Linked DNA regions of Kutzneria chonburiensis. The protein of the gene in region 1 interacts with the protein of each later gene in a pairwise test. Links are inferred from orthologs where the notes say so. Each region holds a gene or a part of one and is shown on either strand. Other genes may lie near its edges. The genes, in order: M3Q35_RS43645 and M3Q35_RS37750.

Region 1 (6,186 bases):
AAATTGCGACCATCGTTCGTATTGATGACGCCAAGCGCCGCGTCCACCGGCGTGTTCGCGCCGTTCATGGTCAGGATTCGAACCGTGTGCATCGGGAAGTTCGGGTGCACCTGCTGCGGTGCCCCCGGCGCGGCCAACCGCACCTGGCTGACCGTGCCGAACAGCGGTCCCCGGTCGGCGAAGTGGTTCTTGGCGTCACGTCCGGCCTGCGCCGCCAGCGCCGCCCCGAACGCCGCGCCGGACTCCGCCGTCACCTTCCCGTCCTGCACTCCAGGGACGTTGGCCGTTGCCGCGTTGGCCGTGACCTGCACCGGCACCTGGTCCGTGATGCCGTCCCGGATCAGCGCCGACACGTCGAACAGCGACCGGTCCAGCGAACTGCCCAGATACGGCAGCGCCGTCGCCGGCATGACGTAGAGGTCGCCGTCGATGCGCTGGTTCACGAAGTCGCCGCTCGACCCCGGCCTCGGCACCACCGTCGCCGTCTGCCGACCGCCGACGTCCTGCACCACCACTCGGTCGCCCGTCACCAGCGTCACCGTGTGGATGGTGTCCGCGGTCGTGACCGTCTCCGCCCCCGCCGCCGGGGCCAGACCAGTCACCACCACCGCCGCGACACCCAGCACCGCCGGTGTTCTGCGCAACCAGGGAGATCGACGACCACCGTCCGTATGCCGCATAGGTTTCCCCTCCGTCGCCATGGACACGGGTCGACGCCCGCGAACGGGCATCACGACGGTTCGTACACGCTCAACCACATCCCGTTGCCTGAGGGACGGTCGCTTCCACTCGGACAGACCAGTGATGACAGCCGTGTCAGATCCGAACGGCCGCCCGCGCTCGACCAGCCGCAGCAAGATGCCTGTGAACTCAGTTCACAACCACTTTGCCAAAGTCGAGCAGTTCACACGTCCGCCGCCGAACTGGCCCAGGCCGACGAAGTCCTCAGCTCTGACGAACTGGTCCAGCCTGCAAAACTCCTCCAGAACGCACGCGTTCCTCGACTCTGGCGAACTCATCCGGACTGCAAGACTTCTCCAGTCCGCACGAACTCCTCCGCGTTGGCACACTCGTCCGGCCCGCAAGACTTCTCCAGATCGCACGAACTCCTCAACTCGAGCGGGCTCGTCCAGACTGCGAAACTCCTCCAGACCGCCAACCTCGTCCGGACCGCGAAACTCCTCCAGTCCGCACCAACTCCTCCGCGTTGACACACTCCTCCGCGCCGCAAAACTGCTCCGGAATGCAAAACTTCTCCGGACCGCACGAAGTCCCCCGCTGATGTGAACACCACTCATCAGCATCGGCAGTGCCGGATCACGCCTCCGGGAACTCCTCGGCGGCGATCTCGGCCATGCGGCGGATGAGGCCGTCGAGCAGGCGGAGCTCCTCGACCTCCAGGCGGGAGAGCAGCCGGCGGTACTGGGCATTGCCGGCGTCCATGACACTGCCGACGAGCTTGCGACCCTCGGCGGTCAGCTCGAGCAGGCGCACCCGACGGTCGGTGGGGTCCTCACGGCGGGAGACCAGACCCTGCGCGGCGAGCCGGTCGACGATGCCGGTGACGGTGGCCAAGCTCACGCCCATCTCGGCGGTGAGCGCGTGCCCGGCCAGCGGACCGCGTCGGGCCAGCGTGAGCAGCACCTTGAGCTGCCGCATGGTCAGGTTGAGCGACATCAGCGGGTTGGCCCGCGCCGCGCCGAAGACGCGGCCCAGCGACCGCTGCGTCGCGGCGATGCTGGCGATGAGCTGCTCTTTGTCCTCCATGGACGGTTACCGATCACCCTTCGTCACGCCGTTGTGACGGCCCGGAGCAATTCCAGCCATCCCCTCGAACCTGAGAGAAAGCTCAGCGACCGGGCCGATCGCACTGTTAGCCTTGGGCCAAATATTAGGACAAGGCTAACCAATTCCGCAGAGAGCTGCCATGACCTTCCTGACCAGACTCAGCCTCGCCAACCGCGGCCTGGTGGCCCTGGTGGCGCTCATCGCCCTGGGCTTCGGCGCGTGGGCGATCCCGTCGCTGCAAAGACAGCTGCTGCCCTCGCTGGCCTTCCCGGCCGCGGTCGTGGTCTCCCAGTACCCGGGCGCATCGCCGGAGATCGTGCAGGACCAGGTCACCAAGCCGATCGAGGACGCGCTGCGCAGCGTCCCCGGCCAGACCCAGCTGACCTCGACCTCCAGCCAGGGCTCGTCCTCGGTCACCGTCCAGTTCGACTTCGGCACGAACCTGGACAACGCGGTCAACAAGATGTCGCAGGCGGTCAACCAGATCGCCGCGCAGCTGCCGACCAACGTCAAGCCGAACGTGATCGTCGGCAACACCGACGATCTGCCGGTGATCGTGCTGGCCGCCTCCTCCGACGCCGACCAGCAGCAGCTCGCCGCCAAGCTGACCAGCACGGTGCTGCCGGAGCTACAGGGCATCACGGGCGTCCGGGACGCCAACGTGACCGGCGCGCGGGACAAGGTCGTCACGATCAACCTGGACAACGCCAAGCTGGCGGCGGCCGGTTTGAGCTCCACCGCGATCACCACTGCCTTGCGGGCCAACGGAACGCCGACGCCGGCCGGCACGCTGAGCCAGGGCAGTCAGACGCTGACCGTCCAGATCGGACAGCGACTGTCCTCTGTGGACGACGTGCGCAACCTCTACCTGACGCCGACGGCACCGCCAACGCCGGGTCGCCCCGCGCCGCAGCCGGTCAAGCTGGGTGACGTCGCCCAGGTGACCGAGGGCCTGGCCACGGCGACCTCGATCACCCGCACCAACGGCAAGGAAAGCCTGGGCGTCTCGGTCACCAAGACCCCCGACGGCAACGCCGTCGACATCTCCCAGCAGGTACGGGACAAGATCTCGCAGCTGGAGACCGACCTCGGCAACAACGCCAAGCTGACCGTGATCCAGGACCAGGCGCCTGCGGTCAACCAGGCCGTCGAGGGCCTGACCGAGGAAGGCCTGCTGGGCCTGGCCTTCGCCGTGCTGGTCATCCTGATCTTCCTGCTGTCGGTGCGGTCCACGCTGGTCACGGCGGTGTCCATCCCGCTGTCGGTGGTCATCGCGCTGATCGTGCTGTGGACCACCAAGACCTCGCTGAACCTGCTCACCCTCGGCGGTCTGACCATCGCCATCGGCCGGGTCGTCGACGACTCGATCGTGGTGCTGGAGAACATCAAGCGCCATCTCAGCTACGGCGAGGACAAGAAGCGCGCGGTGCTGGACGGCACCCGTGAGGTCGCGGGCGCGGTCACCGCGTCGACGCTGACCACGGTCGCCGTGTTCGCGCCGATCGCCGTGGTCGGCGGCCTGGTCGGCGAGCTGTTCGCGCCGTTCGGCCTGACGGTGACGGTGGCGCTGCTGGCGTCGCTGCTGGTCGCGCTGACCATCGTGCCGGTGCTCGCGTACTGGTTCCTCAAGCCGGCCAAGGAAGGCACCGACCCGGAGGAGGCCAACCGCAAGGAGCTGCGCAGCCCGCTCCAGCGGATCTACGTGCCGGTCATCCGGTTCGCCACCCGTCGCCGCTGGACGACCGTGGTGATCGCGATCCTGGTGCTGTTCGGCACGCTGGCGATGGGCGCCGGCCTGAAGACCAACTTCCTGGACGGCTCGGGCGAGAACACCATCAACGTCTCGCAGACGCTGCCGGTCGGCAGCAGCCTGGCCACCACGGACGCGGCGGCCAAGCGGGTCGAGACGGCCATCCAGGGCGTCGACGGCATCAACACCTACCAGGTCACGGTGGGCGCGGGCGGCGGCTTCCTCGGCTTCGGCGGCAACAGCGGCACGTCCAAGGCCAGCTACGCCATCACCATCAAGGACGGCGCCGATCTCACCACGGTGCAGAACTCGTTGCGGGACAAGCTCGACGCGCTGCCGGACGCCGGCAAGATCACGGTCGGCGCCCAGGGCGGCGGCGGCTTCAACGGCAGCGGGCTGCAGGTCGTGGTGAACGCGACGGACGAGAACGTGCTGCGCACCGCCTCGGACGCCGTGCAGAAGACCATGTCCGGCATCTCGGGCGTCACCGACGTGACGAGCGACCTGGTCAACAGCGCGCCGGAGGTGCAGGTCTCGGTCGACCGCCAGCTCGCGGCCCGGCAGGGCCTGAGCGACTCGACGATCGGCCAGGCGGTGCAGGCCCAGCTGGCCGGCAGCCAGATCGGTCAGCTGTCGCTGAACGGCACCTCGGAGAACGTGGTGCTGCGCACCGGAAACGCGCCGGCCGACCTGGACGCGCTCAAGGCACTGCCGCTGCCCGGCCTGGCCGGCGTGGTCCGGCTCGACTCGGTGGCCACGGTCCAGCAGACCAACGGCCCGACGCAGATCAAGCGCATCAACGGTTCGCGCAGCGCGACCGTCAGCGGCACGGCCGACTCGGCCAACACGGGCGCGATCAGCGTCCAGCTGACGCAGAAGTTGAAGGACACCAAGCTGCCGGCCGGCGCCACCTACAGCGTCGGCGGCGTCTCCCAGCAGCAGAGTGACGCGTTCGGCAACCTCGGCATCGCCCTCGCGGTCGCCGTTGCCCTGGTGTTCCTGATCATGGTGGCGGTGTTCCGCAGCCTGATGCAGCCGCTGGTGCTGCTGGTCTCGATCCCGTTCGCGGCCACGGGCGCCATCGCGGCACTGCTGATCAGCGGCATCCCGCTCGGCCTTCCCTCGCTGATCGGCGTGCTGATGCTGGTCGGCATCGTGGTGACGAACGCGATCGTGTTGATGGACCTGATCAACAAGTACCGCGAGGACGGCATGAGCATCGCCGACGCGGTCGTGGAGGGCGGTCGCCGACGGCTGCGGCCGATCCTGATGACCGCGGCCGCGACGATCTTCGCCCTGCTGCCGATGGCGCTGGGCCTGACGCAGAGCGGCGCGTTCATCTCGCGTCCGCTGGCGGTGGTCGTGATCGGCGGTCTGGTCAGCTCCACGCTGCTCACGCTGCTGCTGGTGCCGACGCTCTACACCATGGTGGAGAACACCAAGGAGCGGTTCCGCAAGCGCCGTGAGGGCAAGCACCGCCGGCCCGCCGAGGTGGAGAAGCCGGAGCTGGTCGACGCGAAGTAGTCACATCGACCAGGACTGTGGGCCACGGGGATTTCCGTGGCCCACAGTCGTTTTCATGCCGCCGGCACCTTGTCGAAGAAGCCGTTGACCGCGCCGACCTGACCGTCGCCGGTCAGCGTCAGCACGTCGGTGCCGATCACCACCGAGTCGCCGCCGCCGTCGGCCACCAGTTCCCAGCTGAAGCGCAGCACGTCGTGGTGGGTGTCCACGTCCCCGATCGGCCGGATGCGATGGCCCGGGAACCGCTCGTGCACGCCGCCGATGACGGCGGCGAAGCCGTCCGGCCCGGTCACGTCGGCGATCGGGTCGACGAACCGGCAGTCCTCGGTCAGCAGCTCGGCGGCGGCCTTGGCGCGCAGTGCACCATCGGGCTGGTTCCAGATCTCCACGTAGCGCCGCACGACGGTGTTCGCGTCAGTCATCGTCCTCGTTCCTTTCCTTGTCCCGCTTCGGTTCCTCAAGCCTGGCAGCGGATGGTCGGCCGGTCGATTACCTCCGGCGTCATGAAAAAACGACTCGCGCGGGGCGGCGAACCGGCGTACCAAGTCGGCTATGTCCGCATCGCCGCTGGTGACCCGCACCCTCACCGCCGAGGAGATCCCGGCGTTCATCGGTCTGGTCTTCCGCGCTTTCCTGGAGGACCCGCTCCCGGAACACGTCGCGGCCGAGATCGACCTGCTGGAGCCGCACCGCACGCACGGCGCCTTCGACGGCGACGAGCTCATCGGCGGCGGCACGATGCTGTCCAAACAGATGACGTTGCCCGGCACCGGCCCGCAGCCGGTCGCCGCCATCTCCTGCGTCGGTGTCGCGCCCGATCACCGACGTCGTGGCGCCATGGCCGCGGTGATGCGGGCCCAGCTGCATTCCCAGCACGGAACCGGTGACGCGTTCGCCGCGCTGTACGCCTCCGAGGGCGACATCTACGGTCGTTTCGGCTACGGGCTCGCCGGCCACCGCGCCTTCTTCGCCGTGCCGCGCGGCGCCGATTTCCAGTCCACTGTGGATATCAGTGACGGCCGGGTTCGCGAGGTGGACAAGGAAACCGCGCTGCCGCTGATGCACCATCTGCACAGCAAGGTCGCGCCGACGCGCGTCGGCTGGGTCGGCCGGACCAAGGCGTC
Region 2 (5,513 bases), 1.3 Mb from region 1 along the record:
AGCCGGTCGACGGCCCGATCCCGGACGTGCCGACCGCCCCACAGTCCGATGTGGACTTTCTGCTGGACGTCGCTTCCTCGGTGCTGCAACGACCCCTGACTTCCGACGACGTGATCGGCTCGTACGCCGGGCTGCGGCCGTTGATCGAGCAGGAGGGTTCGCGCAGCGCCGACCTGTCGCGTAAACACGCCGTACTCACCTCGCCGGACGGCGTGATCACGGTTGTCGGCGGCAAGCTGACCACCTATCGACGCATGGCCGCCGATGCCGTTGACGCCACCGGCCTGATGAAAATTCCCTGTCGTACCAAGGAAATCCCACTCGTCGGGGCGACAGGATCCGCCGTCGACGCACCGCCGCGGCTCGTGGCCAAGTACGGCGCGGAGGCCCCGCTGGTGGCGGCCCTGAACCGACCCGAGACGGTGTTCGGCGAGATCACCGAGGCCGAGGTGGCGTGGGCCTACGAGCACGAAGGCGCGCTCGACGCCGACGACGTGCTGGACCGCCGCACGCGAATCGGACTGGTGCCGGTCGATCGCGCACGCGCCGCCGAGCGCCTGCTCCCCGCGCTACCTGACTGGCTCAGTTGGCATCCGGGGCCAACTGAGCCACTCAGGTAAGCAAACCCCCGCCGATCCCGTTGACGGACTGTTGGGTTTTTGCAACACTTCGTTCCGTGAGTCCAGTAAGGCGCGGTAAAGAGCTGCCGATCCACAATCGGCTACCGGTGCTGCGCGCGGAACGGGGGCTGACCAGGGCCCAGCTGGCGGAGCTGGTCGAGGTGAACCCGCAGACCATCGGCGCGCTGGAGCGCGGCGACCACTACCCCAGCCTCGACCTGGCCTTCCGGATCTGCGAGGTGTTCTCGCTGCCGGTGGAGGCGGTGTTCAGCCGCACCCCGTTCCAGCCGCTGTCCGCGCAGCTGTACGGCAAGGGGGAGAGATGAACACGATCAAGGACCGATATCACGCGTATCAGGAGCGCAGCGCCTGGGCGTATTCGACCTGGCTGCCCGGCTGGCGCGATCGCCGCCACCGCCGATTGGCCGTATCGGCCTGGCTGGTGTGCACGGTGGGCTTGTTGGCCCTGAGCCCCTTCGCCGCCACCCCGACCCTGCCCTTCTCGATCTGGATGGGCCTGTTCGCGATCACAACCGTGTTGCAAATGGTGAACAAGGCGCTCACGAACAACATCGGCGAGCGCAGCGCGCGGCTTCTCGACGAACGCGAACTCGCGCTACGGGGCCGGTGCGGCTACGTTGGGTTCCTCGTCGCCGTCTGGGGCATGGTGATCGCCGGCACGGTGCTCACGCTGACCCCGCTCAAGAACCTGCCGTACGGGCCGTTCGTGGTCCTGATGAGCCTGGTGATGCTGGCCAGCAGCACCCCGACCGCGTTGCTGGGCTGGCAGCTGCCGGACGACGAGCCCGACCCGATCGCCGAAGGAGACCGCCGTGGCTGAGGGCGTGCTGGAGATCGACCGGATCTCCAAGCGCTACGGGACCGTCCGCGCGTTGCACGAGATGACCTTCGACGTCCGGGCCGGCGAGCTGTTCGGCTTCGTCGGCAGCAACGGCGCCGGCAAGACCACCACCATGCGCATCGCGCTCGGCGTGCTGGCGGCCGACGCGGGCGAGGTCCGCTGGTCCGGCCGGCCGGTGGATCTGGCCACCCGCAGGCGAATCGGGTACATGCCGGAGGAACGCGGCCTGTACCCGAAGATGAAGGCGCGCGAGCAACTCGTCTATCTGGCCCAGCTGCACGGCATGTCCGCGGCCGATGCCCGCCGGGCCACCGACGGCTGGCTGGACCGGCTGGGCCTCGGCGCCCGCCGTGACGACGAGGTGCAGAAGCTCAGCCTGGGCAACCAGCAGCGGGTGCAGCTGATCGCCGCGCTGGTCCACGAGCCGGCCGTGCTGGTGCTGGACGAGCCGTTCTCCGGATTGGACCCGGTGGCCGTCGACGTGATGAGCGAGGTGCTGCGGGAGCAGGCGGCCCGGGGAGTGCCGGTGCTGTTCTCCAGCCACCAGCTGGATCTGGTCGAGCGGCTGTGCGACCGGGTCGGAATTGTCCGAAGTGGACAGATGGTCGCCGCCGGCGGCGTGAGCGAGCTGCGCGAGAGCGGGCCGGTGCGGCTGGTGGTGGACGGGGCCGACACCGACTGGGCTGCCGGGCTGACCGGGGTGCGCGTGGTCGCCGCCGACGGCGGCCGCACCACCGTCGAACTGGGCGAGGGCGGTGACGACCAGGAGGTGCTGGCCGCGGCGCTGAAAGCCGGGCCGGTGCGGGAGTTCACCCGGCTGCGGCCGAGCCTGACCGAGCTGTTCCGCAACGTCGTGACCGAACAGGGGGCATCGTGACCACCTCGCGGGTGATCGGCCTGGTCGCGGGCCGTGAGTTCACCACCCGGCTGCGCAGCAAGTCGTTCGTCATCGGCACCTTGGCCATCCTGGCCGTGATGGCGGTGTACGTCGTGCTGTTCACGGTGATCGGCAAGGGCGCCACGGCCAAGATCGGGCTCACCGGGCAGGCCACCGCCATGTCCCAGCCGCTGGCCGCCGCGGCCGAGCACCTGGGCAAGACGGTGCAGATCAGCACCGTGGACAACGAGGCCGCCGGCGTGCAGCAGGTCCGCGACGGCAAGCTGGACCTGTTGGTGAAGGGCCCGCTCGGCGCGCCGACGGCGGTGTTCAAGTCCACTGTGGACCCGGCGTTGCAGAACGCGTTGGAGCAGCTGGTGCGGGCCCAGGCCCTGCAAGGGGTGCTGGCCCAGGCCCAGCTGCCGCCGTCGGCCCTGAACGCGTACCAGAACGCCAAGGTGACGCTGGACCAGCTGGAGCCGCCGGATCCCGACCAGGGGCCGCGGATCGCGCTGTCCCTGATCACCGGCGTGGTGCTGGTGATCTCCATCATCACCTTCGGCACCGCCGTCGCGCAGGGCGTGGTCGAGGAGAAGTCCAGCCGGGTGGTGGAAATCCTGCTGGCCACCATCCGGCCGTGGCAGCTGCTGGCCGGCAAGGTGCTCGGCATCGGTGTGGTCGGCCTGATCCAGGTGCTGATCATCGCCGGGGTCGGGCTGGTGCTGGCCAGGACCAGCGGCGTGGTCGACGTGCCGACCGTGGCGTTCTCGACCGTGCTCGGTGCGTTGGGCTGGTACGTGCTGGGCTTCTTCCTGTACGCCGCGCTGCTCGGCGCGGCCGGCTCGCTGGTGTCGCGGCAGGAGGAGCTCCAGTCGGCGGTCACGCCGGTGACGCTGCTGCCGACGGTCGGCTTCGTGGTCGGCCTGAACCTGTTGCTGCCCAACCCGAACAACACGGTCAGCACCGTGCTGTCGTTCATCCCGCTGTGGGCCCCGACGCTGATGCCGGCCCGGATCGCGCTCGGCGTCGCGCCGCCGTGGCAGGTCGCGCTGGCGGTGGCGCTGATGATCGTCTCGATCCTGGTGGTCACCTGGCTGGCCGGCCGGATCTACCGCAACGCCGTGCTGCAGACCGGCGGCCGGGTCAAGCTGTTGGACGCGCTCAGGTCGTCCTGATCGCGTCGTACCGGTCGAGGGACACCTGGCGCTCGTGGGCGTGGTCGACCACGGGCGCCGGGTACTCCTCGGGCAGCTTGTCCAGCTTGTGCACGGTTTTCCCTTGCACGCCACGGAGTTCCGGCACGTACTTGCGCACGTAGTCGCCGTTGGGGTCGAACTTCTCGCCCTGGGTGATCGGGTTGAAGATCCGGAAGTACGGGGCCGCGTCGGTGCCGCAGCCGGCCACCCACTGCCAGTTGTGCTGGTTGGAGGCCAGGTCGCCGTCGATCAGGTGCCGCATGAAGTGCCGCGCGCCCCACCACCACGGCACGTGCAGGTCCTTGACCAGGAAGCTGGCCACGATCATGCGGACCCGGTTGTGCATCCAGTTCTCGGCCAGCAGCTGCCGCATGCCGGCGTCCACCACCGGATAGCCCGTCTTGCCCTCGCACCAGGCCTGAAACCGTTGCTGCGCAGCCTTTCCCGTGTCGTGCTTGAACCTGTCGAACTTGCGGTCGTAGTTCTCCCGGGCGGTGTTGGGCTGATGCCACAGCACGTCCGCGTAGAATTCCCGCCAGGCCAGCTCGGACCGGAAGGTTTCGTTGCCGGGCTTGAGATCCGCCAACAGCGTGCGCGGATGCACGCAGCCCCAACGCAAGTAGGCCGACAGGTGGCTGGTGCCGTCGCGGTCCGGACGGTCGCGGCCGGTGTCGTAGTCGGCCAGCGGTCCGTCCCGGAAGTCCTGCCACACCTCGAGTGCGGCCTGTTCCCCCGCCGGGTAATCCGACTTGGCGGCCGGGATCTTCAGGCCTTTCAAGCTGATCCACCGCGCACTGTCCACACCGGACTTCGCCGGCTTACGCCAGCCGTGGTCGAGCCAGGCCCGGCGGAACGGCGTGAACACCCGGTAGGGCTCGCCGTCCTGCTTGCGCACCCGACCCGGCGTCACCGCGTACGGCGATCCGATGCGGACGAAGTCGATGTCCCCCAACGCCTTCTGCACCCTCTCGTCCCGCTCGCGGCCGTAGGGCGCGGTGTCGGCGGAGACGTGCACACTGCCCGCGCCGATCTTGCCGGCGATCTTGGGCACGATGTCGACGGGATCCCCGTGGGCGATGTGCAGGCGGCCGCCGAGGTCGTGGTCCAACGCCCGCAGGCAGTCATATAGGAAACGGCGGCGCGGCTCCCCCGCCGGTTTCAGCAGCCGGTCGTCCAGCACGAACAGCGGCAGCACCTCGCCGGCATCGGCCGCGGCGAGCAGCGCCGGATGGTCCGACAGGCGCAGGTCGCGGCGGAACCACATGATCGCGGGCGGGGTCATGTCGTCCGACGCTACGGTGATCCCGAACCGGCCGCACAACGGGAGGCGTCATTGGGCACCCGGCGCACGCTGTACACGCACTCCACCGCCGGTCTGCTGTTCGGCCTGTTCGGCGGCGTGGTCAGCGCCTTCTTCGCCTACCTGGTGACGATCACCGCGGACGGCACGTTCCTGCTCGATCCCGGCGCCGCCATCACCGCCCTCACCCACATCGGCGACGTGCCGACCGTGCGCTGGCCGGCGGTGGCGCTGGACCCGTTCCTACCGGTGCTCGAGGCCATGGTGGCCGTCCTGTGCAGCCTGTCCGCCGCCCGACACGTCGGCCCGTCGCTGATCAGCCGGGCCCGACTGCTCTGGCTCACCCTGTTCGGCCTCGCCCTGGCCGCCGGCGTCCTCACCACGGACACCGCCGCCCAGCAGACCCACTGGCTAGGCCTGGTGATCACCCTGGTGGCGTTGTCGCTTCCCCACCACCCGGACAACACACCCCGAAGCTTGGAAGGGGGCCTTCCTACACTCGGAGTGTAGGAAGGCCCCCTTACTAGCTTAAGTGGACCGGTTCAGCGATCGATTCAGCGTTCGTCGATGGCCACGAAGTTGCGCTCGGCCGGGCCGACGTAGAGCTGGCGCGGGCGGCCGATCTTGGTGGCCGGGTCCTTCATCATCTCGCGCCAGT

The links.
Region 2: the proteins of M3Q35_RS43645 (region 1) and M3Q35_RS37750 interact in binary tests that used the Bacillus subtilis proteins (3 or more experiments, as listed by UniProt). The link is inferred for Kutzneria chonburiensis from one-to-one orthologs.

The regions. Positions count from the first base shown.
Region 1 is NZ_CP097263.1:9,394,075-9,400,260, reverse strand. What follows is about bases 1,591-5,262. They hold M3Q35_RS43645 (efflux RND transporter permease subunit), read left to right. Parts: upstream 1,591-1,927; coding sequence 1,928-5,062; downstream 5,063-5,262. Other genes in these bases: M3Q35_RS43640 (nuclear transport factor 2 family protein), read right to left, coding at 5,116-5,262; M3Q35_RS43650 (MarR family winged helix-turn-helix transcriptional regulator), read right to left, coding at 1,591-1,767. Also shown: M3Q35_RS43655 (hypothetical protein), read right to left, coding at 1-644; more of M3Q35_RS43650, read right to left, coding at 1,318-1,590; more of M3Q35_RS43640, read right to left, coding at 5,263-5,484; M3Q35_RS43635 (GNAT family N-acetyltransferase), read left to right, coding at 5,615-6,186. UniProt on the Bacillus subtilis protein: Required for self-resistance to surfactin, an antimicrobial lipopeptide surfactant produced by B.subtilis. Also required for swarming motility.
Region 2 is NZ_CP097263.1:8,101,553-8,107,065, reverse strand. Bases 1,446-4,444 are described here. They hold M3Q35_RS37750 (ABC transporter permease), read left to right. Parts: upstream 1,446-2,355; coding sequence 2,356-3,534; downstream 3,535-4,444. Other genes in these bases: M3Q35_RS37745 (cryptochrome/photolyase family protein), read right to left, coding at 3,521-4,444; M3Q35_RS37755 (ABC transporter ATP-binding protein), read left to right, coding at 1,454-2,359; M3Q35_RS37760 (hypothetical protein), read left to right, coding at 1,446-1,461. Also shown: M3Q35_RS37770 (glycerol-3-phosphate dehydrogenase/oxidase), read left to right, coding at 1-620; M3Q35_RS37765 (helix-turn-helix transcriptional regulator), read left to right, coding at 677-946; more of M3Q35_RS37760, read left to right, coding at 943-1,445; more of M3Q35_RS37745, read right to left, coding at 4,445-4,837; M3Q35_RS37740 (hypothetical protein), read left to right, coding at 4,889-5,365; M3Q35_RS37735 (citrate synthase), read right to left, coding at 5,410-5,513.